DNA from 2 places in the Actinoplanes sp. NPDC051405 genome. Region 1 is predicted to be linked to the other one. Evidence: riboswitches for the same ligand, from Rfam matches in the RefSeq annotation. Region 1 holds a riboswitch; the other holds the start of a gene.
What was found. A riboswitch is a leader RNA that binds a small molecule or an ion and turns the genes downstream of it on or off. The one in region 1 is predicted to bind S-adenosylmethionine.
Positions count from the first base shown of each region.

Region 1 (15,733 bases):
TCCGGAATCGGCGCCCTGCTGCTCCGCCGCTGCCTCGCCGACCAACGGGCCGCCGGCCACAACCAAGCCCAAATCGGCTGGGTCGGTCCCCTCCCGTTCTACGCGAAAGCAGTAGCCGCCCGAGTAGAACGCGTCTTCCTCCTCTACCGCAAACAGCTCTGACGCATCCGCCCAGCCCAGCCACCCCCACACAGGCCAACCCCGCAAGTGCACGCCCGCAAACGAAGCGGCTCTTGAGCGGAATGGCGGCGCGCGGGGCGGGTGATCTGGCGAGACGGGGCGGCGCAGCGGAGTGGCCGCAAAACGGAAATCCGCGCGCGGTGAACTGTCGCGTAGACAACCGGCCGAGCAAGGCGGGAGGCCGCACAGGCCGGGGAGGCCGCGCAAGGCGGGGAGGCCGCCCAAGGCGGGGAGGCCGCCCAAGGCGGGGAGGCCGCCCAAGGCGGGGAGGCCGCCCAAGGCGGGGAGGCCGCCCAAGGCGGGGAGGCCACCCAAGCCGGAGAGGCCACCCAAGCCGGAGAGGCCACCCAAGCCGGAGAGGCCGCCCAAGCCGGGGAGGCCGCCCAAGCCGGGGAGGCCGCCCAAGCCGGGGAGGCCGCCCAAGCCGGGGAGGCTGCGCAAGGCAGAGGCCGCGCAAGGCAGAGGCCGCGCAAGGCAGAGGCCGCGCAAGGCAGAGGCCGCGCAAGGCGGCCTGTCGTGCAGACAAGCAGCTACGCGAGGCGAGAGGTCCCGCGAGACGGAAAGCCGCAAGCGGAAGAGCCCCGCAAAGCGCAAGCCGCACCGCCGCATAGACAAGCAGCCGCGCAAGGCGGCAGGCCGCGCAGGGGGCAGTCCACGCAGGGGGCAGGCCCGCGCAGGGGGGCAGGCCCGCGCAGGGGGCAGGCCCGCGCAGGGGGCAGGCCCACGCAGGGGGCAGGCCCACGCAGGGGGCAGGCCCACGCAGGGGGCAGGCCACGCAAGGTGGCAGGCCACGCAGGGCAAAGGCCGCAGAAGGCGGCCCGTCGTGCAGATAAGCAGCCGCACGAGGCGGAAGGTCCGCCGAGACGGAAAGCCGCAAAGCGGAAGGTCCCGCAAAGCGGAAGGTCCCGCAAAGCGGAAGGTCCCGCAAAGCGGACGGTCCCGCAAAGCGGACGGTCCCGCAAAGCGGACGGTCCCGCGAAGCGGAAGGTCCCGCAAAGCGGAAAGCCGCCCGAGGCGAACCGTCGCAGAGACAAGCAGACGCGCAAGGCGGGAAGCCACTAGAGGCTGGAAGGCCACGCAAGGCGGGACGCCGCACAAGGCGGGACGCCCCACAAGGCGAGCTGTGGTGCGAACAAGCAGCCACGCGAGGCGAGACGTCCAGCGAGACGGAAGGCCCGCATGCGGAAGAGCCCGCAGCGGAAGGCCGACGAGGTGAACCGTCGCGTAGACCGGCATCCGCATGAGGTGAAAGGCCGCGCGACGCGGGAGGCCCGCGAAGCGGACGGGTGCAAAGGCGGACCGTCGTGCAAACCAGCAGCCGCGCGACACCGGAGGTCTTACCAGGGAAGGCCCGCGAAGCAGGGGGCTGGCGAAGTTGAAAGCCACGCGAAGCAGACCACACGAGGGCGAAGGCCTCAGCTACGGACCACAGCAGCCGGGCGAAGAGCCTCACCGAGCGAGGGCAAGCCGAGCACATCACCCGAGGCCCGGTAAGCCGGCCGGGCAGGCCCAGCATCCCGGCGCCGCAAAGATCGCGCATAGCGGCGAGCCGGACCACAGCGGGCTTGGGGGCGGGGGATGACCCACGCAGATATCAAGCTTGACGGGCTGCGTGGGTCATCCTCCGCCTCCGAGCCCCACCATGCGAACAGCAAAAGGCGGGCCGCCCGAAAGCGACCCGCCCCTGCAAAAGAGGACTTAGAAGTCCATGTCCCCGCCACCCGGAGCACCGGCCGGAGCCGGGTTCTTCTCCGGCTTGTCAGCCACAACCGCCTCAGTCGTGAGGAACAGCGCAGCGATCGACGCGGCGTTCTGCAGCGCCGAGCGGGTGACCTTGGCCGGGTCGATGATGCCCGCGGCCAGCAGGTCGACGTACTCGCCGGTCGCGGCGTTCAGGCCGTGACCCAGCTCCAGGTTGCGCACCTTCTCCGCCACGACGCCGCCCTCGAGGCCGGCGTTGACGGCGATCTGGCGCAGCGGGGCGTCGAGCGCGACCTTGACGATGTTCGCACCGGTGGCCTCGTCGCCCACCAGGTCGAGCTTGTCGAACGCAGTCTTGCCGGCCTGCACCAGGGCGACGCCACCACCGGCGACGATGCCCTCTTCGACGGCGGCCTTCGCGTTGCGAACGGCGTCCTCGATGCGGTGCTTGCGCTCCTTGAGCTCGACCTCGGTGGCCGCGCCGACCTTGATGACCGCAACGCCGCCGGCCAGCTTGGCCAGGCGCTCCTGCAGCTTCTCGCGGTCGTAGTCGGAGTCCGACTTCTCGATCTCGGCGCGGATCTGGTTGACCCGGCCCTGGATCTGCTCGGCGTTGCCGGCACCGTCGACGATGGTCGTCTCGTCCTTGGTGATGACCACCTTGCGGGCCTGGCCCAGCAGGCTCAGGTCGGCGGCGTCGAGCTTGAGGCCGACTTCCTCGCTGATGACCGTGCCACCGGTGAGGATGGCGATGTCGTCCAGCATGGCCTTGCGGCGGTCACCGAAGCCCGGGGCCTTGACGGCGACGGACTTGAAGGTGCCACGGACCTTGTTGACGACCAGGGTGGCCAGGGCCTCGCCCTCGACGTCCTCGGCGATGATGATCAGCGGCTTGCCGCCCTGCATGACCTTCTCGAGGACGGGGAGCAGGTCCTTGACCGCGGAGATCTTGCTGTTCGCGATGAGGATGTAGGGGTCGTCGAAGACGGCCTCCATGCGCTCGGCGTCGGTCATGAAGTACGCCGAGATGTAGCCCTTGTCGAAGCGCATGCCCTCGGTGAGCTCCAGCTCGAGCCCGAAGGTGTTGCTCTCCTCGACGGTGATGACGCCTTCCTTGCCGACCTTGTCCATGGCCTCGGCGATGATCTCGCCGACCGTGGAGTCACCGGCGGAGATGGAGGCGGTGGAGGCGATCTGCTCCTTGGTCTCCACGTCCTTGGCGAGCTTGCTCAGCTCGTCGGAGACAGAGGCGACAGCGGCCTCGATGCCCCGCTTGAGCGCCATCGGGTTCGCGCCGGCGGCCACGTTGCGAAGGCCCTCACGGACCAGCGCCTGGGCCAGCACGGTCGCCGTCGTCGTGCCGTCGCCGGCCACGTCGTCGGTCTTCTTGGCGACCTCCTTGACCAGCTCGGCGCCGATCTTCTCGAAGGTGCCCTCGAGCTCGATCTCCTTGGCGATCGACACACCATCGTTGGTGATGGTGGGAGCGCCCCACTTCTTCTCGAGCACGACGTTGCGGCCCTTGGGGCCGAGCGTCACCTTGACGGCGTCGGCGAGCTGGTTCATACCACTCTCGAGGCCGCGACGAGCTTCCTCGTCAAATGCGATGATCTTGGCCATACGGCTTTGTCCTCCTGGACATTCGCGGCGCCGGGCCGGTCCGGCCCGCTTTCCGCACGTTGAGAACCATGCGGACGTCACCACCTGGCGATGTGACGTCCTCAGGCCGAGCCGGATAGCCCGCGACGACCGGTCCCGTGCCCCGGCACCGATGGCGGTGCCGTAGCCGTGACCCCACCGTCCCGACCTGCTGGCACTCACATGGCGCGAGTGCCAATCACTTGTTTAGCACTCTGCTGGGGCGAGTGCAAGCAGAACGGACCGCCCGCACGGGTGCCCGCGGCGGTCGCATATCGGCGTCCGACTTGCCCCCACCTGGGCGACGAGGTAGGCAGAGCATCATGACCAGCACTGTCGCGTCCACCATGACCGTGCACCGGGTCACTCCCGCGGACGCGGGCCGGATGCGTGCGCTGCGGCTGGAGATGCTGGCCGACAGCCCGCTCGCCTTCCTGGAGACCCTGGCCCAGGCCGCGGCCCGGCCGCACGCCGACTACCGGCGCCGGATCGCCCAGGCGTCGACCGGCGGCCAGCTGGCCCAGTTCGTGGCCGACCCCGGGGGCCGGCTGATCGGCCACGCGGGCGGCACGGTGCTGCCGGAGGATCCGCGCGCGACGGTCGTCTTCGCGGTCTACATCACACCGGCCCAGCGCGGCCGGGGCGTGCTGCGCGAGCTGGTCGAGGCGGTGGCCGAGTGGTCGGTGGCGATGGGCCGCGGTGAGCTGATGCTCGAGGTCGTGGTCGGCAACGACCGGGCGGTACGGGCGTACGAGCGCCTGGGCTTCGAGGACACCGGCGTACGGGTGCCGCACCCGGTCGTCCCCGGTCTGCTGGAGTTGCAGATGCGCCGGCGGGCCTGATGGGCGCGCGGTGGCCTCTGGCCCGCACTGTGCTGACGGCTGTGAACGGCACCACGCTGGTCGGCCTGGGCATCGCCGCGCTGACGGGCACCAAGGTGCGCCGCGGCCCCGGCGGCATCCTGATCGCGGAGGGCTACTGCCGCAAGGCGCCCCCGGCGACCTGCTTCACCATCGGCTCGGTGATCATCACCCGGCGTACGGCCGAGTGGCTGCTGGACGAGAGCCGCGCCGCTCTGCTGGCCCACGAGAGCCGGCACGCCGGGCAGTACGCGGTGCTGGGCCCGCTGTTCTGGCCGGCGTACTGGCTGTCCTGCGGCTACTCGTGGGCGATGACCGGCACCTATGGCACGCGTAACGCCTTCGAGCGGCACGCGGGCCTGGAGCACGGCGGTTACCGGGTGGCCCCGCTGCGGCCGGGGTTGCGCCGGTTCAGACGGTCAGCTGCCACTGGGTCCAGCGATCCACCGGCCGGAAGCCCATCGCCCGGTTGATCCGGAGCATGTGCTCGTTCTCCTCGGCGTTGGAGGTGTCGATCGCCCGCAGGCCGGGGCGGGCCGTCCGCGCGTACCGCAGGTTGTGGTTCTTGATCGTCAGCCCGAGGCCGTGCCCGCGGTGGTCCGGGTCGACGATGGTGATGTTCTGCCAGGCGTGCCAGTCGGTGTCGTTCTCGCTCGCGATCATCGTCCAGGCGACGAGCCGCCCGCTCTCCTCGTGCACGGCGCCGGTGTGGAATGTCGTACGCCTCCGGATGCGCAGCGTCTCCTCGGCCGCACGGACCCGGGCGGCGTCCACCTTCTCGGACTCCACGGCCAGTTCACCGGTGGGCGCGTCCTCGTTGAGCCGGCTGTCCAGGTAGCCGATGTCGTCCAGCAGTTCCTCGGGCGCCTCGTCCGTCCATCGGACGAGCCGGTAGCCGGCCGCCGCGGGGCTGTCGTCGGGCAACGGGCCCGTGAGGTCCAGCCGGCTGCGGATCTCCACCAGAGCCGGGATCGCGCCCGCGGCTCGCGCGAAGGCGTCGGCGTCCACGGCCTCGCTGATCAGGTGCCGTCGGCCGAGCTCCGTCGTGCGCCGCGTGGCGAAGGAGAGCAGGGCCCGGCCGGTGCCCCGGCGGCGGTGGTCCGGGTGGACGAAGAGCTCGACGAGGACGTTGGCCAGGTTGTCGAGCTGCGGCAGGTACAGCTCGAGGTGGCCGGCCGGGGTCCCGTCGTAAACGGCGAGGTACTGCTCCGCCTCGTTGCCCGGCCACGGGTGCCGCAGCCGGGTGAGGTAGGTCTCGAAGGAGCTGAACGGGATGTCGGGGGCGTCCGCTTCGGCGGCGGCCCGGTCGATCACGTAGGCCGCCCGCTCGTCGGTGAGGGGAACTATCCGCAGCATCCCGACAGCCTGCGCCGCCGGCCCTCTGACCGCGACTGAGATTTGGTCGGGAGGACGCGCGCACAGCGCCTCCGGCACTGGGTCGTTGGGCCCCTAGGAGATTGTCGCCAAGCTCGAAAGTGGGGCCACGTACGGCGTCGCGTCCTCCCGCGTAGAGCATCCTGCCGAGCCGGCGATCCCCGCGCAAGTCCTCGCGGGTAGGAATTCTCGACGTTAGGCAGACTGCTGACTACTCTGTGTCACCCGAGCAGGCCGGCATCCCGGGCACCGCGGAGCGACGGCTTGATCCGGTGGGTGGGTCCGACCTGGCCCGCGACGGCGTCCAGGGTCTTGAGGCCCTCGCCGGTGTTGTAGACCACTGTCTCCTTGTCCGGGTCGAGCTTGCCGCTGGCCACCAGCTTCTTGAGCACGGCCACGGTCACGCCGCCGGCGGTCTCGGCGAACACGCCGGTGGTGCGGGCGAGCAGCTGGATGGCGTCGCGGATCTCGTCGTCGTCGGCGTAGTCCATCCAGCCTCCGGTGCGGGTCACGGCCTCGATGGCGTACGCGCCGGCGGCCGGGTCACCGATGTTCAGCGACTTGGCGATGCCGGTCGGCTTGACCGGGATGATCTGGTCGGTGCCGTTGTGCAGCGCGGTGGCGATCGGGTTGCAGCCGGCCGACTGGGCGCCGAAGACGGTCCAGCCGCCCTCGGGGGCCTCGACCAGGCCGATCTCGACCAGCTCGGTGAACGCCTTGTCGATCTTGGTGAGCAGCTCGCCGCTGGCCATCGGCACGACCACCTGGGCCGGGATCCGCCAGCCGAGCTGCTCGGCCACTTCGTAACCCAGAGTCTTCGAACCCTCGGCGTAGAACGGGCGCACGTTCACGTTGACGAAGGCGGTGTCCTCGAACTCGTCGGTCTCGACCAGCTCGCCGCAGAGCCGGTTGACGTCGTCGTAGGAGCCGTCGATGGCGACCAGGTCGCCGCCGTACACCGCGGTGGTGATGACCTTGCCCTGCTCCAGGTCGCCCGGGATGAACACGATCGAGGGCACCCCGGCCCGGGCGGCGTGCGCGGCCACGGAGTTGGCCAGGTTGCCGGTGGAGGCGCAGGCGAAGCGGGTGAAGCCCAGCTCGCGGGCGGCGGTGAGGGCCACCGAGACGACCCGGTCCTTGAAGGAGTGGGTCGGGTTGGCCGAGTCGTCCTTGACCCACAGCGGGGCCCGCAGGCCGACCTCGGCGGCCAGCGCGTCGGCGCTGACCAGCGGGGTCAGGCCGGGGTCGAGGGTGACGCGGGTGGCCGGGTCCTGGCCGGTGGGCAGCAGGGCGGCGTAGCGCCAGATGTTGTGCGGGCCGGCTTCGATCTGCTCGCGGGTGACCGCGGCCAGTGCGGCGGCGTCGTACGCGACCTCGAGGGGGCCGAAACACTCGTAACAGGCGTGCTGCGCGGCCAGCGGGAACTCGGCGCCGCAACCACGGCACACGAGGGCACGGGCGGGGCTGGTGGACTGGCGGGGGGCGTCGACGGTGGACGTCACAATGAGGCTCCTTCTCATCTTTCCCCCGGCGTCGGTGGACGCGCGTGGGGACGGAATTAGCACCTGCCACACGCTGGGCCTCGCCATCGAGACATGTGTGGTGGTTGCCGGGGCGTCATCGGGCCGTTCCCTCAGCCCCTCTGGATGAGGTATTCAGTTGTGTCCCACACCTTACGGCGTGGGCGGCCAAAGCGCTGCCAAGCATCCCGAGGTGTGAGCTTCAGCTCCCGGGTACGCCGCCCATTGATCGATGTTGGTCGATTGATTCACAGCAATCTCTGAGGTTGGAACGCGCACTCCGGCCCTACTGTTCATTGAAAGTTATGGATTTGTTGGCCGGATGGAGGACCTCTGTGCTGTACGGGATCGATCTCGTCGCGGTGTCCGTGCTCGTCTTCGGGCTCTACTTCCCCCGGCACCGCCGCCGTGACCTCGTCGTCGCGTACCTCGGCGTCAACGTCGGCGTGCTGGCCGTGGCCGGCTCGCTCAGCTCGGGCACCGTCGGGGCCGGTCTGGGTCTCGGGCTCTTCGGCGTGCTCTCGATCATCCGGCTGCGCTCCACCGAGCTGGACCAGCACGAGGTGGCCTACTACTTCTCCGCGCTGGCGCTGGGCATCATCGGCCCGCTGGGCGGCGGTGCGGTGTGGCTGGCGCCGGCCCTCATGGCGCTCATCCTCGTGGTGATGTTCCTGGGCGACCATCCCCGGCTGTTCCGCAGCTACCGGCGGCAGGTGCTGGTCCTCGACTCGGCGGTCACCGACGAGGTGGCCCTGGTGGCCCAGCTGGAACAGGTGCTCGGCGCCCGGGTGCACGCGGTCTCCGTCGAGCGGGTCGACCTGGTCAACGAGACCACGGTGGTCGAGGTCCGGTACTCGCGGCGGGCCCGCTCGGTGGCCGGCACCCGCGTGGCCGCGGCGGCCGGAGCCCGCCCGTGACCGCCGCACCGGCCGCGCCGCCGCGGCTGGAGGGCCTGGCCGGCCTCGGCCCGATCGGGCTGGCCGAGCTCACCGCGCAGGCCGAGCTGCAGGTCAGGCGGGACCGCAAGTACGTCCTGCCACTGGGCGAGCTGGCCACGCTGCTGCCCGCGCTGGGCCGCGACACCCGGATCCTGGACATCGACGGCATCCGGCTGTTCCGCTACGCCTCGGTCTATTTCGACACCGCGGACCTGGTCTGCTTCCGGCTCACCGCGCTGCGCCGGCGCCGCCGGTTCAAGCTCCGCACGCGGACCTACCTCGACTCCGGCACGTGCCTGCTGGAGGTCAAGACCGAGGGGGTACGCGGCGGCACGGTCAAGACCCGCCTGGCGTACGAGCGGCAGCACCACGATGACCTCGGACCCGGCCGCTGGTTCGTCGACGCCGTGCTGGAGGACCTGGACGTCAGCGGCCTGGTCTTCGCACCGGCGCTGGCCACCCACTATCTGCGCAGCACTCTGTATCTCCCGGCCTCGCAGAGCCGGGTGACCATCGACATCGACCTGTCCTGGACCAAGCCGGGCCGCAGCGCGCCGGACCTGAGCCTGCCGGGCATCGCCGTGGTCGAGACCAAGACCCGGGCGGCGGCCTCCGAGGTCGACCGCCTGCTGTGGGCCCGGGGTCACCGCCCGGCGTCCATCTCCAAGTACGCCACCGGCCTGGCCGCTCTGCGCCCCGAGCTGCCCTCCGCCCCGTGGCGCCGGCTGCTGCGCCGGCACTTCCACCCCGCTGCCCCGGCCGGCCCCGCGCCGGCCGCCGACCGAAGGACCGAGACATGCACCGTTCCCCCGTCCTGACCGCCGCGCTCGCCGGCGCCCTGGCCCTCGTACCGGGCACCGCCGCCCGGGCCGCCGACCCGGTCGTGCTCGCCGCGGGCCCTGCCGCGGCGCAGGCGCTGGCCGCCAACGCCCCCGACCACGACGACCCGGCCGACCACGTCTGGAGCGAGTCGGCCGTCGCCGCGGTGGCCCTGACCGGCTCCGGCGCCACGTCCACCAGCAGCGGCGTCTCGATCAGCGGCAGCACTGTCACGGTCACCGCCGCCGGCACCTACCGCTTCACCGGTTCGCTCACGAACGGGCAGATCGTGGTCAACAGCACCGGCGCCGGCCTGGTGCGGCTGATCCTCAACGGCGTCACCGTGGCCAACTCGGGCACCGCGCCGCTGTCGGTGGTCGCCGCCGACGAGGTCATGGTGGTGCTGGCCGACGGGACCACCAACCGGCTCACCGACCCGGCGACGTACACGACCGCGGTGAATCCGAGCGCCGCCCTGTCCAGCGCGGCCGATCTGACCATCACCGGCGCCGGGGCGCTGATCGTCACCGGTAACGCCGCCGACGGCATCGCCAGCGACGACGGCCTGGTCATCGACTCGGGCGCGATCACCGTCACGGCCAAGGACGACGGCGTCCGGGGTCAGGACTACGTCGTGCACACCGGCGGCACCCTGGGGGTCACGGCGAGTGGCGACGCGATCAAGTCCGACGAGACGACCGACGCCACCGAGGGGTACGTCCACCTGGCCGGCGGCGCCCGTACCCTCACCGCACCCGCCGGTGACGGCGTCAGCGCGACCACCGACGTCATCGTCGCGGGCGGCAGCCTGACCGCGACGACCGGCGGCGGCAGCACCACGGCCCCGGGCACGGCCTCGACCAAGGCCGTCAAGGCCGACGTCAGCGTGGTCGTCAGCGACGGCCAGCTCAACCTGAACGCGTCCGACGACGGGATCAACTCCAACAACCTGATCACCGTCGACGGCGGCACGCTGACCGTGGCCAGCGGCGACGACGCGGTGCACGCCGACACCGCCCTGACCGTCTCCGCCGGCAGCGTGACCGTGACCAGGTCGTACGAGGGTCTGGAGGCCATGCAGACCACGCTCGCCGGCGGCACCGTGACCGTGACCGCGACCGACGACGCGGTGAACGCCGCCGAGGAGGGCGTGAACGAGATGCAGGTCGCGCCCAACGCCTTCATCAAGGTCACCGGCGGCACGGTGACGGTCAGCGGCGGCACGGACGGTCTCGACTCCAACGGCATCCTGGCCATCTCCGGCGGCACGGTGATCGCCAACGGCTCGCCCACCCGCGGCGGCGGCGAGGGTGGCCTGGACTCCAACGGCGCGCTGACCATGACCGGCGGCTCCATCCTGGCCACCGGCCTGACCGCGTCGACCAGCGCACTGCCGTCCGGTGGTCAGGCGTGGGTGGCGTACTCGTTCAGCGCCAACCAGCCGGCGGGCACGATCGTGCACCTGGCCACCGCGTCCGGCACCCAACTGGCCTCGTTCCGCAGCACCCGGGTGCTCAAGGGGGTGCTCTTCGACCTGAGCTCGCTGACCCGCGGCACGTCGTACCGGATCTACACGGGCGGCTCGGTCTCCGGCACCGACGCGGGCGGCGGCCTCTATCTGGGCGGCACGCTCTCCGGCACCCAGATCGCCTCGGTGACGGCCGGCAGCGGCCGCGCCTGAGCTCTCTCCGGATCGGCCGTGACCCCGCCCCTGGGCCCCCGGGCGGGGTCACGGCCCGTTTCTCAGGGAACGGTGGCGGAGAGTGAATAGGGTGACGGCGTGAATGCTGTCCTCGAGATACAGGGCCTGCGCAAGACCTATCGCAGCCGCAAGGGGGTGCGCAGGGCGCTGGACGGCTTCGACATGGTCGTCGAGGCCGGTCAGGTGCACGGCTTCCTGGGGCCCAACGGCTCCGGCAAGACCACCACGCTGCGTACGCTGCTCGGCCTGATCCGGCCCAACGGCGGCCGGATGGCCCTGCTCGGCCGGGAGGTGCCACAGGCCCTGCCCGAGGTCGCCGGCCTGGTCGGCGCCATCGTGGAGAGCCCGCAGTTCTTCGGCAACTTCTCCGCCCGCGACACCCTGTCCCTGCTCGCCGACGCCGGCGGCGTCGAGCGGATGCGGGTCCACGAGGTGCTGGAGCTGGTCGGGCTGCGCGACCGGGCCACCGACCGGGTCAAGACCTACTCGCTGGGCATGAAACAGCGCCTCGCGGTCGCGTCCGCCCTGCTCAAGAACCCGCAACTGCTGATCCTGGACGAGCCGGCCAACGGCCTGGACCCGGGCGGCATCCGGGAGATGCGCACGCTGATGCGCAACCTGGCCGAGTCGGGGATGACCGTGGTGCTGTCCAGCCACATCCTCGGCGAGATCCAGCTCATCTGCGACTCCGTCACGATCATCTCGGCCGGGCGCCGGGTGGCGGCCGGTGGCGTCGCCGACGTGCTGGCCCAGCACGCCACCTCCTCGGTACGGGTCCGCGTCGAGTCGATCGCCGACCTGACCGGCGCGGCCGGGGCGCTGCGTGAGATCGGCGCCCAGGTCGTCGTCGAGCCGGACCACCTGATGGTCAGCGGCATCGCGCAGCCCGGGGCCATCACCCGGACGCTGGCCGCCCGCGGCGTCTACGTCAGCGAGCTGGCCCCGGTCGCGGTCGACCTGGAGAGCGTCTTCCTGGAGCTCACCGGCACCGCGCCGGTCGAGGGCGAGCATCGCCAGGTCGACGAGTCCGCGGCCACCCCGGCAGTCAACGGCGGGTGGGGACAGTGAGCCTCTACACGGCGGAGACCCGCCGGCTGACCAAGCGCCGCTTCACCCGGTTCTTCGTGCTCGGCACGCTGCTGGTGCTGGCCGCCATCGTGGCCGGGATGTTCTTCACCAACCACAAGGCGTCGCCCGAGCGGCTCGCCGCCGCGCAGGCCGAGGCCGACAGCCAGTACCAGTCGGCCGTGCAACAGGCGGCCAAGGAGACGACGGACTGCCAAGCGGCCCAGGGCACGCCGGCGGCGCAGAACTATCCGCCCTGCGACCAGATCTACCAGCCGGTCCGGGAGGACTTCCGCGCCGAGTGGTACATGGACCCGACGTTCAACTTCCGCGAGCAGTTCGGTTTCCTGGTGACCGCGCTCGCCGCGCTGCTGGCGGTGACGGCGTTCGTCATCGGCGCGACCTATGTGGGCGCCGAGTGGAGCAGCGGCGGCATGATGAACCTGCTGCTGTGGCGGCCGCGCCGGCTCCAGGTGCTGGGCACCAAACTCGGCGCGCTGCTGGTGAGCCTGGCCGCGTTCACGGTGGTGGTGTCCGCGGTGTGGACCGGGCTGTTCGTGCTGACCGCACAGCTGCGCGGCACGCTGGCCGGGATGACCTCGGGCGCCTGGCAGTCCATCCTGCTCATGGAGCTGCGCGGGCTGGTGCTGGTGCTGGCGGCGGGTGCGGTGGGCTTCGGTCTCGCGTCGCTGGGCCGGCACACGGCGATGGCGCTGGGCGCGGCGATCGGGGCGATCATCGTCTTCCAGTTCGGCCTCGGCACCGTGCTGACGCTGGCCAAGGTGCCGTTCGTGGAGGCGTACCTGGTGCCGGTGTGGACCCAGGCCTGGATGGACAAGTCGGCCGTGGCCACCGACTGGGACTCGTGCGACTACTCCAGCACCTCCGGGTGCGAGCCGGCCACGGTCACCATCACCTGGCCGATGGCCGGCGGGGTGCTGGCGGCGGTGGTGCTCCTCGTTGTGGGGGCAGCCATGTGGACCATGCGTAGTCGGGACATTACTTAAGGTAGCTTCGGCTGCATCGGCACTCACGGACGGCAGGGATCGCCGGCTGCCACTATGCTGACGATCCCCTTCGTACATCTGTGCGTGCTCTCCCACCGCCCAGGAGCGCCATGCAGCCCGACGCCTCTCTCAACCAGCAGCACGTCCCCGCGCCCCGCGAGGAGACCCCGGCCGAACCGGCCGAAGCGCCCGCCCTCACCGAGCGCGAGGTGCAGATCCTCGCGTTCGAGAGCAAGTGGTGGAAGCATGCCGGCGCCAAGGAGCAGGCCATCCGCGACGCCTTCGGCCTTTCCTCGACGCGCTACTACCAGCTGCTCAACGGCCTGCTGGACAACCCGGCGGCGCTGGCCCACGACCCGGTCCTGATCGGCCGGTTGCGCCGGCTGCGCTCGACCCGGGCCCGCACCCGCCGCCGTTAGCCCGGAGCGTGCGTGGAGGCGTAGGCCTCCAGCCACGCGACCTGCACCGGATCCAGCGAGGCCCGCACCCGCTTGCGAGCGGTCGCCACGTGCTCGGCGGTGACCGTCGAGGCGTCCAGCGACTCCCGCATCGCCGACAGCGCCGCCTCACGGATCAGCGCGGCACAGTCCGCGGCGGAGAAGCCCTCCAGCTCGGCGCCCAGCTCGTCCAGGTCGACAGCGCTGTCCAACGGCACGGACTTGGCCGAGGCCCGCAGGATGGCCGCCCGCGCCTCGCCGTCCGGCGGCGGCACGAAGACCAGCCGTTCCAGCCGGCCCGGCCGCAGCAGCGCCGGGTCGATCAGGTCGGGCCGGTTGGTCGCGCCGATCACCACCACGTTGCGCAGCGACTCCACCCCGTCCAGCTCGGTCAGCAGCGCGGCCACGACCCGGTCGGTCGTGCCGCCGTCGGTGGACTGGCCGCGGGTCGGCGCCAGCGCGTCCACCTCGTCCAGGAAGACCAGGGTCGGCGCGGCCTCCCGGGCCCGGCGGAAGAGCTCCCGGACCGCGCGCTCGCTCTCGCCGACCCACTTGTTGAGCAGCTCGGCGCCCTTGACCGACAGCACGTTGGCCTTGCCGGTGCCGGCGATCGCCTTGACCAGGTACGTCTTGCCGCAGCCGGGCGGGCCGTACAGCAGGACACCGCGCGGCGGCTGCACCCCGAGCCGGGCGAACGTGTCGGGATAGGTCAGCGGCCACAGCACCGACTCGGTCAGGGTCTGCTTCACCTCGGCCATGTCACCGACGTCGTCCAGCGTGACCTGGGCGACCTCCAGCGTCGACTCGGCCATCGAGGTCGGCCGGACCACGTCCAGCGCGCCCTCGAAGTCGGTCATGGTCACGGTGGGAGATTCGGCCTCCTTCTGACGCAGCGCGGCGCGTACCCCGGCCTCGCGGGCCAGCGCACCCAGGTCGGCCGCGACGAAGCCGGGGGTACGCCCGGCGATGTCGTCCAGCCGCACGTCCTCGGCCAGCGGCATGCCCCGGGTCAGCACCCGCAGCTGCTCGCGCCGCATCGCCGCGTCCGGCAACGGCACCGCCAGCTGCACGGCCAGCAGATCCGGCGCCCGCAGCCCGGGGTCCACCGCCTCCGGACGGCTCGTCGTGCACACCACCGCGCCCCCGGAACGCAGCAGCTCACCCAGCACCTGCCGGAACACCGTGGCCAGCGGGCCCGGCTCGTCGCGCGGCGCGAGCGCCTCGACGTCGGCGATCAGCAACACCGTCGGACCGCCCGCTCGGGCGTCCCGGGCCAGCTCGCGCAGCCGGGCCGCGGCGGAGTCGTTGGTCAGCGCCGCCAGCTCCGGACCCCAGACCGCCAGCACGGTCGCGCCGACGGTCGCGGCGACCGCGTGCACCAGCGCCGACTTGCCCGAACCGGCCGGACCCGTCACCAGCACACCGAGCGACACCGTGGTGCCCAGCCGGCCGAGCACCTCGCCGTGGTGGAAGCCGAGATCGAGCAGCTCGATCAGCTCCTGGGCCTGGGTGCGCAGCCCGGGCAGGTCGTCCAGGCTGGGCGGGGGCGTCTCCGGATCGGTGGAGGCGGGCTGCCGGGTCGCTGCCGATGTCGGTGCGGGCTGGTCCCGTACGGTGGAAAACTCCCCGTCCTGCCAGCCCACCACCGTGTCCATCGTGACCAGCACGGCATCGGCGTCCTCGACCGCGACCACCGTGAGCAGCGTGCTGGTCCAGGCGTAGCCGACCCGGTTGGCCAGGCTGCGCCGAGCGGCCTCGACCAACGACCGGTTGCCCGCGTCCAGCAGCACGTCCTGCGGCAGCAGCGAGACGTTGTCGCCCGCGGTGACCACCTTGCCCAGCAGGGCCAGGCGCAGCATCTCCGGCGACACCACCGCGACGATCTCGGCCGGGCCGGTCAACGTGACCCGCCGCGCCTGGACGACCGGCACGGGCGTCACGGTCACCTGGCCGCCGTCGCGCAGTCCCAGGTTGCCGATGATCAGATCGTCGGCGTAGAGCAGGGCCCGGCTCGCTGTCGGCTCGGCCCGCGCGGCGAGACCCGCGGTGGTCCGCCGGCCGGCCAGGCGCAGCGGATCGCCCGGATTGATGGCGAGCGCGGCCATCACCTCGGGGTGCAGGCGGACGATGCCGCGCCGCGCGTCGAGGGCCGCCGTCCGCTGGGTCACGGTCAGCGTGAGGTCGTCTGGCACCGGGGAGGCCTCCGTTTGGACGAGGGGACTAGGTTGACACGCTAGCCGCCGTACGCCGCCCGGGGAGGCACCACCGCGATGAGGCTTCGTCACGCCACTTTGGCCGTTGTCACGCTGACCCTGCTGGGGGTCGCCGGCTGCGGTGACGACTCCGACGACAAGGCGCCCGCCGCACAGGCACCGGGCGCCTCCGCGGGACCGTCCGCCGACGGCGGGCTGGGTGGTCCGGGCGCCTCGGCCGCACCGGGTTCCTCGGCCGCTCCGGGCACGCCACCCACCGAGGGCACGTCCCCCGCGAAG
Region 1 is NZ_JBVJIR010000011.1:200,308-216,040, forward strand. It holds gene ACZ6S4_RS24295 (GNAT family N-acetyltransferase) at 1-162, shown strand, start outside; gene groL (chaperonin GroEL) at 1,879-3,501, opposite strand; gene ACZ6S4_RS24305 (GNAT family N-acetyltransferase) at 3,843-4,361, shown strand; gene ACZ6S4_RS24310 (hypothetical protein) at 4,403-4,852, shown strand; gene ACZ6S4_RS24315 (GNAT family N-acetyltransferase) at 4,791-5,735, opposite strand; gene thrC (threonine synthase) at 5,975-7,255, opposite strand; SAM riboswitch class I at 7,267-7,406, opposite strand; gene ACZ6S4_RS24325 (DUF4956 domain-containing protein) at 7,609-8,190, shown strand; gene ACZ6S4_RS24330 (polyphosphate polymerase domain-containing protein) at 8,187-9,029, shown strand; gene ACZ6S4_RS24335 (carbohydrate-binding domain-containing protein) at 9,008-10,711, shown strand; gene ACZ6S4_RS24340 (ATP-binding cassette domain-containing protein) at 10,811-11,800, shown strand; gene ACZ6S4_RS24345 (ABC transporter permease subunit) at 11,797-12,804, shown strand; gene ACZ6S4_RS24350 (DUF3263 domain-containing protein) at 12,843-13,223, shown strand; gene ACZ6S4_RS24355 (AAA family ATPase) at 13,220-15,433, opposite strand; gene ACZ6S4_RS24360 (hypothetical protein) at 15,512-15,733, shown strand, end outside.

Region 2 (15,733 bases), on a different contig from region 1:
GGTCAGCGCGGCGGCGGTCGGCATCAGGTAGCGGTGGGAGACGGCCAGGCCGTGCAGCAGCACCCACGGCCGGCCGGTGGCGGCGGCCCGGGAGCGTACGTGCAGCCGCAGGCCGGCCACCGCGGTCCAGTGGCTGACGAATCCCTGGGCGGTGCGCGGTGCGGCCCGGGTCAGCTGGCGCTGGCCGGGGCTCATCCGTGCGATGTGTCGTATCACCAGCCGTTGTTACCCCCGGACACCCCAGCGAACCTCAGGGTGGCCCGATCGGCGGAAGCGCCGCGGGTGGACGGCCCGGCGAGGGAGCGATCAGGCAGGTGGGCCGGTCGGGTGGGCGGTCGAGCGGTGCGGGCGGCAGGGCGGTCCGGCCGGCCGGGGTCAGCTGGGGCGGGCTGTCAGGTCGGCCAGGGCGGCGACCAGCCGGTCGACGTCGTCGTCGGTCGTGCCGAGCCCGAAGCTCGCCCGCAGCAGCCCCGGCGTCGCGCTGCCGCAGCCACCCGTGCCCGTGTCCCCGGTCAGCCGGCGCGTCAGCGGGTGGGCGCAGAACAGCCCGGCCCGCACCCCGATGCCGTACTCGCGGGCCAGCCGGTCGGCGATCACCGCGGGGTCGTGGCGGGGCAGGGCGAGCGACACGATGCCGACCCGGGGCTGTCGATCACCGAACACGCTCACCGGCCGTACCCCCGGGACCCTGGCCAGTCCCTCTTGGAGCCGGCCCAGCAGCTCCTGCTCGCGCTCGTGCAGCGCGGCGCGGTCGGTGCGCAGCAGCGCCGCGCAGACCGCGGCCAGCGACACCGCGCCGAGCAGGTTGGGGGTGCCCGCCTCGTGCCGGGCGGCCCCGCGGGCCCACGTCACGTCCCCGGCGGCGGCGCCGACCGCGGTGCTGGCCCCGCCGCCGCTGAGGTACGGCTCGGCGGCGTCGAGCCAGTCGGCCCGCCCGGCCAAAACGCCGGCGCCGAACGGGGCGTAGAGCTTGTGCCCGGACAGGGCGAGATAGTCCGCGCCCAGGGCGGCCAGGTCGACGGGGGAGTGCGGCGCGAGCTGCGCGGCGTCCACGACGATCCGGGCGCCGTACCGGTGGGCCACGTCGGCCAGCCGCCGCACCGGCCAGATCTCGCCGGTCACATTGCTCGCGCCGGTGACCGCGACCAGGACCGGCCCGCCCAACCCCGGCCCGTCCGGCTCGGTCCCGCTCAGCCGGGGCCCGCTCAGCCGGGGCTCGTCCAGCCCCGGTCCGTCCAGCCCGCGCACGCCACGCAGGGCTCGCTCGACGGCCGCGACGGCTTCGTCCGGGCTCGCGGGCGTGGGCAGTCGCAGCGGGCGGCGCCACGGCAGCAGGTTCGCGTGGTGCTCACCGTCGAAGACGATCGTGGTGGCCTCGGGCGGCAGGGCGCGGGCGAGCAGGTTCAGCGCGTCGGTGGTGTTGCGGGTGAAGATCACCGTGTCGCCGGCCCGGGTGCCGATGAACTCGCCGACGAGGTCGCGGGCTCGCTCGTACTCCAGGGTCGAGGTCTGGGAGCGGATGCCGGTGCCGCGGTGCACGCTGCCGTACCAGGGGAGCAGGCTCTGCACGGCGTCCGCGGCGGCGCGCACGCAGGGGGCGGTCGCGGCGTAGTCCAGGTGGGCGAACGGGACCGTCGTGCCATCGGGCAGGTCGACGGTCAGGTCCGCGCCGACGACGTCGAGGTCGGTGTGCTGCAGGACGAGGGACATGGTGCTGCCTCCGGGAGGTCGGGGACCCCGCCCGGGGCCCGCGCTTGCCCGCGTCGGTGTCGACGCCGGCCCGGTCCTCACCCGGAGCACCCCATCGCGAACACAAGGGTTGCCGGCCAGCAAGCCGGGGCTTCGCGCTGGCACTCATGACCTGAAAGCACCGTAGCAGAGCCCTCGGGGTCAGGCCTGCCAGGCGGTGACGGTCGTTACAAACTCCGGCCCGGGCATCGACCCGCGGCGGCGGTCCGAGCTATCTTTCGGCCTCGCAATACCCATCGGCTTTATAGGATTCGACGGTGCATCCGTGATTCAGATCCAAGGTCTGCGCAAGACCTACCACTCCCGCCGGCGCCCTGCCGTCGTCGCGGTCGACGGCGTTGATCTCAGCGTCGCCCGGGGCCAGATCTTCGGCGTGCTGGGGCAGAGCGGCGCGGGCAAGAGCACCCTGCTGCGCTGCGTCAACCTGCTGGAACGCCCGGACGCGGGGACCGTGGTGGTGGACGGCGTCGAGCTGACCGCCCTCAAGCGCGGACCGCTGCGCGCGGCCCGGCAGCGGGTGGGCATGGTGCATCAGCACTTCGCGCTGCTGGCTTCCCGTACGGCGGCCGGCAACGTCGCCTTCCCGCTGGAGGTGACCGGCGTGCCGCGGGCCGAGCGGGCGCGGCGGGTGGCCGAGCTGCTCGAGCTGGTCGGGCTGAGCGAGCGCGCGAACGCGTACCCGGCGCAGCTGTCCGGCGGGCAGAAGCAGCGGGTCGGCATCGCCCGGGCGCTCGCGGCCGGTCCGCAGGTGCTGCTCTCCGACGAGGCCACCTCCGCGCTGGACCCGGAGACGACCCGGTCCATCCTGGATCTGCTGCACGAGCTCAACCAGCGGCTGGGACTCACCATCCTGCTGATCACCCACGAGATGGACGTGGTCAAGCGGATCTGCCACGCCGCCGCGGTGATGCGTGACGGCCGGTTCATCGAGTCCGGTCCGGTCGCCGACCTGCTGCGCCAACCTGGTTCGGAGCTGGCGCAGGGGCTCTTCCCGTTGCCGCCGGCCGAGCCGCGGCCGGGGGAGACGCTCGTCGACGTCACGGTCAGCGGCGCGGCGGCCGACGAGCCGATCGTGGCCGAGCTCGCCCGCCGGTTCCACAGCGACGTGCGGATCGTGCACGGCGCCGTGGAGACCCTGGCCGCGACCCGGGCCGGGCGGTTGCGCCTCGCCCTGCCCGGCAGCGCCGACGACAACGCCGCCGCGCTGCGCCACCTTCGCGAGCGCGGTGCCCTGGTGACGGAGGCCGGGCGATGACCTTCGCGGAGCTTTCCGAGCTGCTCTGGACCGGCGTACGGGAAACAGCCTGGATGGTCGGCTTCTCCGCCCTGCTCACCGCCGTCGGCGGGCTGCTGGCGGGCATCCTGCTGGTGCTGACCGACCGCGGCGGGCTGCTCGCCGCCCGGCCGGTCAACGCGTTGCTCGGCCTGGTCGTCAACATCGGCCGGTCGCTGCCGTTCATCATCCTGCTGGTCGCGGTCATCCCGTTCACCCGTGCGGTGGTCGGCACGACCATCGGCACCACCGCCGCCGTCGTGCCGCTGACCATCGGCGCCATCCCGTTCTACGCCCGGATCGTGGAGACCGCGATCCGTGAGGTGCCCGGTGACGTCGTGGCCGCCGCCGTGGCGATGGGTGCGTCCCGCCGCCAGATCGTCGGCAAGGTCCTGCTCCGCGAGGCCCGCCCCGGCCTGGTCGCCGGGCTGACCATCACCGTCGTCGCCCTGGTCGGCTACTCCGCCATGGCCGGCGTGGTCGGCGGCGGCGGCCTGGGTGACCTCGCCGTCCGCTACGGCTACCAGCGCTTCGAGACCGACGTGATGATCGCCACGGTGGTCGTGCTCGTCGTGCTCGTCCAGGCCGTCCAAACGCTGGGCGACGTCGTCGTCCGGCGCCTCTCCCACCGATAGAAGGGCACCACCTCATGCACCGCCGCTTGCTCGCCACCCTGCTCACCGCGACCGGTCTCGTCCTGGGCCTGGCCGCGTGCGGCGGGTCCGACGACGCCGCCGGGTCCGCCGGCGACGACACCCTCAAGGTCGGGGTCAGCCCGGTTCCGCACGCCGAGATCCTCACCTACGTCAAGGACAACCTGGCCGCGGCCGAGGGCCTCAAGCTCGACATCGTCGAGTTCAACGACTACATCCAGCCCAACGTCGCGCTGCGGGAGAAGCAGATCGACGCCAACTACTTCCAGCACGTGCCGTACCTCGAGGAGGAGGTCGCGGCCAAGGGCTACAAGTTCACCGCGCTCAAGCCGGTGCACATCGAGCCGCTGGGCGTCTACTCCAAGAAGGTCAAGTCGCTGGCCGAGGTGCCCGCCGGCGGGGTCGTGGCCATCCCGAACGACCCGTCGAACTCGGGCCGGGCGCTCAACCTGCTCGCCCGGAACGGCCTGATCACGCTCAAGCCCGGCGTCGGGGTCAAGGCGACCGAGCGGGACATCGCCACCAACCCGAAGAACCTCGAGTTCTCCTCGCTCGAGGCGGCCCAGCTGCCGCGCAGCCTGGAGGACACCGCGCTCTCGGTGATCAACGGCAACTACGCGATCGAGACCGGGCTCAAGCCGGCGCAGGACGCGCTCGCCCTGGAGGACGGCAAGGACAACCCGTACGCGAACCTGGCCGTCGTGCGCACCGGCGACGAGAGCGACGCGCGGGTGGTCAAGCTGGAGAAGCTGCTGCACTCGCCCGAGGTCCGCAAGTTCATCGCTGACAAGTACCAGGGTTCGGTGCTGGCGGCCTTCTGAGCGAAGTGTCGTACCCGTACGGCAGAGTGTCAGGGGTGCGTAGCCCTACCGCCCCTGACACTGCCCACCCCCGCGACTGGCTGCCGAGCTACCTGGCGCTCGCCGCGATCTGGGGCACCAGCTTCCTGTTCATCAAGGTCGGCGTCCGTGAGCTGCATCCGCTGGGGCTCACCTTCGCCCGGGTCACCGCGGGCACGGCGGTCCTGCTGATCGTGCTCGCGGTGACCCGCGACCGGCTGCCCCGCGACGCCCGGCTGTGGGGCCATCTCGCGGTCGTGGCCGCGCTGGGCGTCTCGGTGCCCTTCACCCTCTTCGGGTACGGCGAGCAGCGCGTCTCCTCGGTGCTCGCGGGCATCTGGAACGCGGCCACCCCGCTGGTCGCGTTGCCGCTGGCGGTGCTCGTCTTCCGCACCGAGGCCCTGACTCCCCGCCGGGTGGCCGGCATCGCGACCGGCTTCCTCGGCGTGCTGGTGGTGCTGGGCGTCTGGCGCGACCTCGGCGGCTCGCAGCTCACCGGGCAGCTCATGTGCTTCGGCGCCGCGATGTGCTACGCCGTCGCGATCCCGTACCAGAAGAAGTTCATCGCCGGCCGGGCCGGCTCCGGGGTGTCGATCGCCGGCGGGCAGCTGCTGATGGCCCTGGCCAGCTCGCCGTGCTGGCGCCGCTGCTGGCCGGCGCACCGCCCGCCCCGGCGCAGCTCTCCCTGCAGGTGGTGCTGTGCGTGCTGGCGCTGGGCGCACTCGGCACCGGGCTGGCGTTCGTGCTCAACATGCGGGTGATCCGGGTGGCCGGCGCGAGCACGTCGGCGTCGGTGACCTACCTGATGCCGGTGGTGGCGACGGTGGTCGGCGTGCTGATCCTGGGCGAGCACCTGATCTGGAACCAGCCGCTGGGCGCGCTGATCGTGCTGGCGGGCGTGGCGATCTCCCAGGGGGTGTTGTCCCGCCGCCGCGGTGCCCGGCCGCCGGACGACCCGGTGGCGGCGAGTCCCGGCCCGGCGGCGGCTGCCCCCTGACCGTGCCTCAGGCCTGCCCGAGGATGGCGGCGCGGGTGGGGCGCCGGTCGAGTTCCATGAAGCGGTCGGCGCCCTCCAGCCCGGCGAAGCCGGCCCGCCGGTAGACCTCGTGGGCGTCCTTGGTGGCGAGCATGAGGCGGAGGACACCCCGGGCGGTGAGGTCCTCGACGATGCTGTCGACCAGCCACCCGCCGAGCCCCCGGCCGCGGTGCCCGGCGGCGACGAAGACGTCGCAGATCCACGCGAAGGTCGCCCCGTCGGTGACGATCCGGGCGAAGGCCACCTGCTCGTCGCCGTGGAAGACCGAGTACGGCAGCGAACCCTCGATCGACCGCGCCACCACGTCATAGTCCCGCCCGGCAGCCCAGTACGACTCGTCGCACAACCACCGGTGCACCCGCCCGACGTCGACGCGCGTGGCGTCGGTGGTCAGCACGTAGTCGCCCCGCCGGCGATCCCCCATGAGTCCTCCTCCGTTGCCCGCCCCAGGATGCCAGAGGCGTCCGGCGAGGCTCAGCCGACCTCGCGCACCTTGCCGGCCTCGACCTCGTGGACGAAGCCGCGCACCGGGTCCTTCACCGGGATGAACGGGGCGGCCTCGATCCGCCGCAGCGACTGCCGCACGATGATCTCCCGGGTGCCGAGCAGGCCGTACGGGTTGAGCCGCGCCTCCATGCAGGCGACGACGGCGACGTGCTTGGCGGGCGGATACGGGTCAGCTCGGGCGGTGGTCGTAGGCGGCGCGGGCGCGGTGCACCTCGGCGATGTGGGTCTCGGCCCAGCTCTTGATGGCCCGCTGCAACGGCAGCAGCTCGTGGCCGAGGGCGGTCAGCTCGTACGACACCTGCACCGGGACCGCCGCGGTGACGGTGCGGGTCACCAGGCCGTCGCGTTCCAGCTTGCGCAGCGTCTGGGTGAGCATCTTCTGGCTGGCCCCGGCGACCTCGCGGGACAGTTCGGCGTACCGCAGCGGCCCGTCCGCCAGCGCGGCCACCACCAAGGTCAGCCATTTGTCGCTCAGCGTGCCCAGCAGGTCGTGGCCGGGGCACTCGGCGAGGTTGGCGTTGTAGGCGCGGTGCGCCGCGTCCCGGCGCTCTGCGGCGGACCTCGTGACCATCGCGGCGGGCTCCTCCCGGTACGGTACGCACTCCCGGGTGCGTCCTTACCGCCCGACGATATCGCCCCTAGCGTCGCCACCATGAGAGCCGTGATCGTGCGCCGCTTCGGCGGTCCCGAAGTCCTGGAAGTGGCCGACCTCCCCGAACCCCGCCCCGGCCCGGGCCAGGTCCGGATCCGCGTCGCCGCGGCGGCCGTGAACCGCATCGACCTGTCCACCCGCAGCGGCGCGATGACGCAGGCGGGCCTGCTGCCGCCGGCTGACGAGGTCAACCTGGGCTGGGACGTCGCGGGCGTGATCGACGAGGTCGGTCCGGGGGTACGCCGCCGCGCCCCGGGCGACACCGTCACCGGCCTGCGTGACGTCCTGTCGGCCGGCGGCGCGCAGGCCGAGTGGGTGGTGCTGGACGAGTCCGCGACCGCCCCGGCGCCCCGCTCGGTGAGCCTGCCGGAGGCGGCCACCCTGCCGCTGATCGGCCTCACCGCCGACCGCGCGCTGTCCCTGACGGGCCTGCGAGCGGGCCAGACCCTGCTGGTCACCGGTGCGGCAGGCGGGGTCGGCGGCCTGCTGCTGCAACTCGCCGCCATCCGCGGGATCCGCACTGTCGCGGTGGCGGCCGGGGCCGACGAGAAAACGGTACGGGAACACGGCGCCGACGAGTTCGTGCCCCGCACGGACCGGCTGGGCGCGGCAGTCCGCGACGTGGTCCCGGGCGGCGTGGACGCGGTCGTCGACGCCGCCGTGGCGGGTGTCACAGCCCACGAGGCGCTGCGCGGCGGAGGGGTGTTCGTGGCCCTCGTCGCCCCGTTCGCCCCGCCACCGCTGCGCGCCACCCGCGTCGTCGTCCAGGAGGTCTGGGCCGACGGCGGCCGCCTGACGGAACTCGCGGCGCTGGTCGACGCGGGTCTGCTGACGCTGCGCGTGGCGGACACCATCCCACTGGCCGGCGTGGCCCGGGCCCACGAGCGGCTGGCCGCCGGTGGCCTGCGCGGACGGTTGGTGCTCGTGCCCTGACAACCGTTCATCAAGGCTTCACAATGCCTACCTATTGCATGGATATGGTGGCGCCATGACGAGATCCGTACACCTGAGCGCCGGCGGCCCGGACGCCGCCCGCCGCCGGGCCGAGGAGGCGGCAGTCCGGCGCCAGTTCGAGAAGGACGCGGTCTGGAGCCGGATGATCGCCCCCGGCGGCCGGGTCCCGGACCTGCCTTTGATCGAGGTCGACCTGGGCCCGATCCACCTGCGCCGGCTGCTGGCCACCGGGCCGCTGGTCCTGGTCTTCATCCGGTACGCGGGCTCGGCGGCCTGCGAGGAAACCCTGGTGGCATACCAGCGGACTCTGGCCCCGGCCTGCACGGACCTGGGCGCGCACCTGGTGGCGGTGAGCCCGCAGCGGGCCGAGCTGCTGGCCCCGGTCAAACACCGCAACGACCTGAGCTACCTGGTGGCGGCCGACCCCCGGCACACGCTGATCGACGCGTTCGGCCTCGGCTACCAGGCGCCGGAGGCCACCGAACTGCTGGGCACGCGGCGGTCGGTTTTGCCGTACCCGAGCGTGGTGGTCGCGGACCGCACGGGAACGGTGCGCTACGCGGACGTGCACCCGTTCACGGCGGCGCGCACCCCGGCGGCGCCGATCATCGCGACACTGCGCCAGCAGATCGCCTCGATCCCGGTGGCGCCGCGCGGCCGGCCGTAAGTCGTTCGAGGGGTTCTGGTTCGCTGCCGGCACCGGCCGCCATGCTCCGAAACTGCCGATCATCCATGAATCGACGTCAACGGTTACTCGGGCGACCGCTGATCCGCGTCCGGAAGAGACCGCAGGCTCGGGCCTTGGCTACGGCCGGTCGGTGACGCGCCGCTGCGCTCCTCCATCATGGGGGACCGGACGCTGCAATCGGGACGCGAGCTGGGCGATGAGGAGATCATCACCTTCGCGCGATGCCACTTCCCGTTCGGCGCTCTGGTGGTCACTCCCAGCCGGATCATCATCCTGTTGCACGCAGATGCGCAACGGGCACCCGGCATACCGGCCAAAGTGTCGGCACCGGCAGGGAACGGGGCATCCGTGCAGCCCGCACGATGATCGCCGCGCACGAAACCTACTCGTTGCGAGCTCGCTGAGCGATGCCCGAACACGTTCAGTTGTCGGAAGCGGCTTCGTAGCTGTAACCATCGGTGGGCGCGAGTGCCAGGAGTCGATCGAGGACTGGTTCGGTGTTGGTGCCCCACATCTTCGACAGCACCCACGTCTTTTCCCCGTCGTGCAGGGGCGCCTCGATGAACCAACGCCCGATTCGCTTGTGGGAGCCGGGATGGGCAGTCGTGAAGGCGGCTGCGAGCTGTTCACCGGTGAGGGTTCCGTCCACGGAAACGAACCGGGATCGAGGGATAGCAGTCGCCAGCGTCGGCGCGGTGACACCTGCCTGGTGAAGAGCGGTTACCAGGGCGAGGACTGCCCGTCGCTTGCGCAGGGGTTCGGTTCGGCCTGCCGGGGTGATGATTTCGTAGGGGGTCCAATCCCTGGTGTCGGTGTTGACCGCACGGGCCTGTGTCTGACGGCGTCGCAGCTGGACGGTGAGCTCGCTGGCCTCGGGCAGAGGGATGACCTGCTGGACATCGAGGAGCAGGCGGCTGTCGACCTTGTACGGGGTGAGGCGGACGCACCGCACGTCGAGGCCGTATACGTCATTGAGCCAGAGGACCGTCGTGGTGATCTCGCGGTCGAAGCCACCCGCGACCAGCATGACGCGAACTTCGCGGCTGAGTACGGCCTCTTCGCCGCCGGCATCTTCGAGGAACTCGGCGAGCCGCGTGCGGGCTTCCTCGACGGCGTCGGGCTCGACCTTCGCCAGGTAGAGCTCGTAGTGCTCGACGAGGTCCTCGAAGGTCATGACCGACACCATCGCCGCGTACCGCAGGGCTTGTAGTTCGAGGTGACCGCCGTCTGTGGTGCGCTTCAGCTCGATGACCACCAGATGCCCGGTGCGGTCGACACCGAGCAGATCAATGCGGCGGCGGGCGTCAGCGAATGCCCCGAACTCCTCGGAGACCACCAGTACGTCCTCGACGATCATGTCCAGCCGTGCCCGCAACAGCCGCTGCAGGTCGGCCCGTTCCAGCACCTGCTCGGCGGCGAACGTGGTCGACGGAACCGGCACCAACTCATCAGTGGTCATCTCGAACAGCGGCATCCGTACATCCTGACGACCGCACGCTCTTACGGGAAGCGCGAGACGGCCCGACAGGGTCTTGTCACTCCCGCCCGAGGCACGCGCTACGGGCCCGTACCGAAAAGGAGCATGTCGGCGACGAAGCAGGTCACCGCGCCGGACGCGTCGCGGCCGATCCAGGTCGGGTAGACGCCGTCGCCCCAGCCGCTCGACCAGGCCACCATGCCGCCGCCGGTCAGGGTGGTGAAGCGGTCGAAGTCGAACCGCTCCCACTCCTCGGCCAGCCGTTCGCGGTTGTCCTCGTCGACGAAGCAGCCCAGCCCCGCGTCGACGCCGAAACCGAAGAACTCGCCGTCGCCCAGGTCAAGGTGGTCCTGGCCGTCACGCAGGGCCAGCTCCCAGCCGGCGGTGGGCGAGTCGGCGATCTGCAGGCGGACGGCAGCCACCCGGCGATGGCCCGGATCGTCGGTGAAGGTGGCCAAGCTGATCGTCACCGCGTACCCGCCCGGCGCGACCGTGACAGTGAACGGCTCCTCGCCGTAGTCCAGCGACGACGGGTCGGCGGCCACCAGCCGCCCGGACGGCAGGTGCAACGGCCCGGCGGAGTGGGTGGAGATCCGCATGGTCCGGTCCCGGACCGGCCGCTCAGTGCCGTCGGTGAAGAGCTCCTCGATCCGGTACGGCCGCAGCGGCCGAGGCGGCTGCCACGGGCGTACGCCGGTCCGAACCTGTAGTGAATGCGCCGACGCGTCGACGATCCCGGGCCGGCCGTCCCCGGCGAACTCCAGCAGCGGCTGCCACTCGCCGAAAGCCGGAACCGGCGTACGCGGCGCCGGCGAGTCGGGCGTGTAGTCCTGCTTGCGGAAATTTTCCTGCTCGACGAGATCGGTACGGCGGCCGTTGAGCTCGAAGGTGACGGTTGTTGTCGTCGTACCTCTCCATCGGCGTGCCTGGCGCAGAAAGAGGTCGCCGGTCCGGGTTTTCCGCCACTGGTGGCGGGATGCCCGCCCGCCGAAGCCGTCGAAGCGGGTCAGCCCGACATGACCCTCGCCGAGCGCGACGTCGAGCACGGCGTGCGGCCGCCCGCCGACAAGCAGAACCACCGAGTACGGCTCACCGGCAGCATGCCGAGCCTCGGCGATGTCCCTGGTGAGCGGGTTGACCACCGCGTCATCCCAGCCGTCGCAGTACACCGCCGTGAGCGTCGCCCCCATGAGCGGCGATCCTAGAAGACTCCGACCAGCCGCAGCGGGCAGGCAGGCGGCCTAGCCGACGTTTCTCTTCAGGACATACTCGAATCTGTTCTCGTCGTGAAAGGCGGCAACAACCTCCCAGCCCTCGGCGCCCAGCGCGTTGAGGATCTGCATCGGCGTTCCCGCAAGACCGCTGCGGGTGTCCTGTCCTTCGCCCTCCGGCCCGGCCCAGTAGACGCTCCAGTCCTGAACCTGGAACGTCTTCTTGAAGATCCAGCCGGTCTCTTCCGCGTGTTCACCGATGAACGTCACAACGAGGTGCGCATGCTGCCAGCGGCTCATCGCCTGATGGTGCACGTCCGGGTCACTCACACGCCATGCCCGCGGCCGCTGATCAGCACCCAATGAAGGTTGAGCACCGAGATCTTCGGCTGTGGGGTCACGATGTTTTCATGAGACACCCGCACCTTCCGCTGCGCCTGACGGGGATGTGACTGGTCGCATCGACTGCTCGCCGGCCTTACTTGCTCTGGTGTTCCAGACGGAAGAGGCGAGGCAGCGAGTGCCCGGCCGCTCAGGCGAGGCCGTACACCTCGTTGAGGTCGAGCAGGTGATGGCCGGCGACGGCGTGTTCCTCGAGGTTCAGTACGAGCACCAGGAACACGTTGGCTGTCTCGCACTGGACGAGGACGTGCTGGTACGGCGTGCCGGTCATGGTCCAGCCGTACGGCACGTCCCCTTCCGAGAAGTCGTGCCCGCCGAAGTCTTCCGGGGGGATCGCGTCGAAGTACGGCCAGAAGTCGAACGGCGGTTCCACGTCCGTGTCGAGCGGCGCCGGTTGGGGCACCGTCGTGGCCTTGAACTCTTCCTTGGTCAGCTTCCGCACCCGATCAGCATGCAGCGCCCACCTGATGCGGCCGCGAGGGGGCCACTCACTCGGGCGAACCCGCAGGTGCCACCGCAACCGGCGCCGTCTTTGCGCGTTCACCAGGCGTGCGGAGAATCGCGAGCTTGGCGCTGGTCGTCGCGTGCGGCGGGGTGCTGGCCGGATGCGGGAGTGCGGACGGCGGCTCGGGATCGACCTCGCCCGGCGGGAGCGCCGACGAGTCGCGGCCGGGTGGGTGGGAGGCGATCGTCGACAGGGTCATGCCGGGTGACCACCTGATGCCGGATGGTGGCCGCCCGCCGACCATGCCGGACAGCGGCGATCAGGGCCGGATGCCGCCGGCCGGCGGCCAAGGAGCCGGCGGTCAGGGCACAAACGGCCAGGGCACAAACGGCCAGGGCACAAACGGCCAGGGCGCAAACGGCCAGGGAGTGAACGGACAAGGCCCCGGTGGGCAGGGGCCCGGTGGGCAGGGAGGGCCGCCGCCGGTATTCAATGGCGGCGCGCCGCATGCCGGGCTCGACACGCCGGCTCCACCACCGCCCGCGCCGCCGCACCACGGGCCGCCGCCGATTCCGGACAAGCCTGCGCCGCCGCGACAAGGCCCGCCGCCGGTTCCGGCAAAGCCTGCCGTGGCCCCGGTGCGGACGATGGAGCCGGGCAACGCACCACCGACCATGACGCGCGTGGTCGTGGTGACCCCCGGCATGGGACCGGACACCGTCAGGCCGGGCATCGGACGGGCTGTCCCGGCGAATCCAGTGATGGGCCAGGAAAGGGGCACTTCGATGTCGGGCGGCGGTGACAACGGCGGGATGCCGGCCACCCGCTGATGGCCGAGGGGGAACGTGGTCAGCCGGCGGGTCGCCGCACGCCGCCGACGGACACCAAGTCTCTGCGAGAGCGGATCCGGGAACGGGAGTGGCGCACGTGGTCCCTCGAGAAGTGGACCGCGGTACTCAGCGCGGTGGCGACGGTGCTCACCGCGGTCGTCGCCCTCGGGTGGTGGGCCGGGCCGATCGTCGTGAAGAAACTCGCCTCGCGTGCGGCGAGTTGCGGCATCTCCGACAAGGGCCGGGTGCTGCTCGACGCCGCCTGGCTGACGGTGCCGGCCGGCACCGCAGCATATCCGCGGCCCGCGGTGACCGGCTCGTGCAACTCGCGCGGTGGCGGTCAGACGGTGACACGGCGTGCTACGGGGACCTACGACGTCAGCCTGGAGGATCTGGGCGTCGACAGCGGCACCGTGGAAGTGACCGCAGTGTCCGGCGTGCACCGGGTCTGCGGCACGAGTCGCTGGGGCCGCGCGGCCGACGGCTTGGACCTGCTGGTCCGGGTGAACTGCGTGGACGGCCGCGGCGAACCGGCTGACTCCGGGTTCGCGGTCCGCTTCCTCCAGGCGGTTCCGGGCACCGGCGCGCTGGCCTACCTGCGCTACGACCTCGGCAGCGCGTCACCCTTCATCCCGGACGAGAACTACAGTTTCAACTCGTTCAACGTCCCCAACTCGGTCGAGCGCCGAGGCGCCGGCGTGTACGAGGTGTTCCTGCAGGGTGTGCAGCGGTCGGCGGAGAAGAGGATGCCGGGCGTCGTGAAGGTGACCCCCGTGGGCGAGGTTGTCCACGTCTGCAACCCGACGATCTGGTATCCCCACCACGAGAAGACCACGGGCGTGGACTCGATGTTCGTCAAGGTGGAATGTTTCGACGCAGCCGGAGCTCCGGTCGACAGCCGCTTCACCCTCACCTACTCGGTCAATCTGGCTGCCCTGCCGGGGATCGTGATCGAGGGCGCCCAGCTGTGGAGCAACGATGCGGGTGCGCGCAGCTACACGCCCAGCTCGCTGTACCAGTTCTCGTCCGCCGGTCGACTGGCCATGGTCGAGCGCCGATCCGCCGGTGACTACCTGGTGAAGATGCCGGCCGCCGAACTCACCCGCGGCGGGCACACGCAGGTCTCCGCCTACCACACCGCCGCGTCCTGCCACCCGGATGCCGTCCCGGACGAACGGGACGACGTCGTCACCGTCCGGGTCCGCTGCTGGGCCCGCGGCGCCCCCACGGACGCCCGCTTCTCACTGCTGTTCCAGAGTTAAGGCAGCACCGGCCGGGGCGGCGCCAACCCCCGCCCGCCGCACATCCAAGGCTGCGCAGACAGTCGCCAGCGCCAGCATGGCCACGCAGATGACCAGCCCGTGCGCCACCGCCTCCCGCGCCACCCCCGCCGTGATGCCCGCCAGCACCACCCCGGCCACCGCTGCCGTCGCGATCGTCGCCGAGATCCGCTGCGACACCTGCAGGAATCCGCCCGCCAGCCCGGCCGCCGAGGCCGGCGCGTGGGCCAGCGTCAACGCCTGGTTCGGCGAGATGATCAGGCCGCCGGAGACCCCCATCGCCAGCTGGGTCACCGTCAGCGCGATGCCGATCTGTTCCGCCGGCACCCAGCCGATCACCGCCGCCGTCAGCGCCAGCGTCACGAATGATCCGGTCAGGGCCCACACCACGCTGATCCGGCCGTACCGGCTGACCAGGCGCCAGCTCTGCGACGAGGCGATCGCGAAGCCGAGCGAGCTGGGCAGGATCGTCAGCGCCGCGTGCAGCGGCGACCAGCCGAGCCCGTCCTGCAGGAACAGCGTGAGGGCCAGCGACGCCGACATGGTCGCGCCGAACTGGAACATCGCGGTCAGGGCGCCGAGGCTGAAGCCGCGGGAGCCCAGCAGGGCCGGGAGCAGGATCGGGGTGCGGCCGCTGCGGGCGTACCGTCGCTCCCAGGCGATCAGCGTGACCAGCGCCGCCGCCGCGACCACCGGCCACCAGAACCGCGGCGGGCCCTGGCCGTCCGGCAGGACGAAGGGCAGCAGCACGGCGAGCGTGGCCGTGGCCAGCAGGGCGAGCCCGGCCAGGTCCAGGGCCGGCCGGGTGCCGGGCCGCCGGGCCGCCGCGGGCAGCCATTTCAGGGCCAAGGGTACGGTGATCAGCCCGAACGGCACGTTGAGCAGCATCACCCACCGCCACCCGTGCTGCTCGCCGAGCGCCCCGATGACCGTGCCGCCGACCAGGGGCCCGATGACGCCGGAGATCCCGCCCACCGTCGCGTACGCCGCGAGGGCGCGGGTCCGCTCGCGCCCGGTGAACAGCTCCTGGATGATGCCGAAGATCTGCGGGTTGACCGTGCCCGCGCCCACGCCCTGCAGCAGCCGGGCCAGCGCGACCACCCACGCCGACTCCGCCGTGCCGCCCACCACGCTCGCCGCGGTGAACAGGCTCAGCCCGCCGACGAACAGCCATTTGCGGCCGTGCGCGTCGCCCAGCCGGCCCGCCGGCACCAGGGCCAGCCCGAATGTGAGCGAGTAGCCCGCGACGATCCACTGGAGGGTGCCGGGCCCGGCGTCCAGGGCTGTGCGCAGCGACGGGATCGCCGTGTTGAGGCTGGACTGGTCGAGCAGGGTGGTGAAGGCGGCGCACAGGCAGATCGCCAGCGAGACGGTACGGCGGTTCGGCACGCCCAGACCGTAGGGGAGGGCAGCCCCGGGTGGTTAGGACGCAGCTCGCTTCCAGCAGGCGGGACGGGGGCTTGCCCAAAAGCCTAGTAAGGCTATAGGAATAGCAGGCCGCATCCGCCGTCCCGCAGGAGTCGTCCGTGAGCACCTCCGTGTCCGTTCCGCCGGCTCCCGCCGGTGCCGATCCGGGCCTGGGGGCGCCGAGCGCTGTCCGTCCCGCCCCGGCCGCGCGTGGCGGGCGCCGGCGTCGCCTGGTGTTGCGGCTCGTCTCGCTCGTCGTGCTCTACGTGCTCTGGGAGGTCGCCGCGCGGCTGGTGCGCAACCCGACCTTCATCCCGGCCCCGGCGGCCG
Region 2 is NZ_JBVJIR010000002.1:656,434-672,166, reverse strand. It holds gene ACZ6S4_RS07565 (alpha/beta fold hydrolase) at 1-195, opposite strand, end outside; gene ACZ6S4_RS07560 (aminotransferase class V-fold PLP-dependent enzyme) at 376-1,710, opposite strand; SAM riboswitch class IV at 1,746-1,862, opposite strand; gene ACZ6S4_RS07555 (methionine ABC transporter ATP-binding protein) at 2,015-3,004, shown strand; gene ACZ6S4_RS07550 (methionine ABC transporter permease) at 3,001-3,657, shown strand; gene ACZ6S4_RS07545 (MetQ/NlpA family ABC transporter substrate-binding protein) at 3,672-4,496, shown strand; partial or broken gene ACZ6S4_RS07540 (DMT family transporter) at 4,532-5,511, shown strand; gene ACZ6S4_RS07535 (GNAT family N-acetyltransferase) at 5,519-5,974, opposite strand; gene ACZ6S4_RS07530 (hypothetical protein) at 6,025-6,186, opposite strand; gene ACZ6S4_RS07525 (winged helix-turn-helix transcriptional regulator) at 6,227-6,628, opposite strand; gene ACZ6S4_RS07520 (NADP-dependent oxidoreductase) at 6,710-7,642, shown strand; gene ACZ6S4_RS07515 (redoxin domain-containing protein) at 7,698-8,330, shown strand; gene ACZ6S4_RS07510 (hypothetical protein) at 8,773-9,825, opposite strand; gene ACZ6S4_RS07505 (DUF4241 domain-containing protein) at 9,909-11,018, opposite strand; gene ACZ6S4_RS07500 (hypothetical protein) at 11,070-11,339, opposite strand; gene ACZ6S4_RS07495 (hypothetical protein) at 11,572-11,883, opposite strand; gene ACZ6S4_RS07490 (hypothetical protein) at 12,009-12,716, shown strand; gene ACZ6S4_RS07485 (hypothetical protein) at 12,716-13,978, shown strand; gene ACZ6S4_RS07480 (MFS transporter) at 13,958-15,385, opposite strand; gene ACZ6S4_RS07475 (ABC transporter permease) at 15,523-15,733, shown strand, end outside.
Region 2: it holds a riboswitch for S-adenosylmethionine, as region 1 does, so the genes downstream of both, ACZ6S4_RS07560 (aminotransferase class V-fold PLP-dependent enzyme) here and thrC (threonine synthase) in region 1, are expected to answer to the same signal.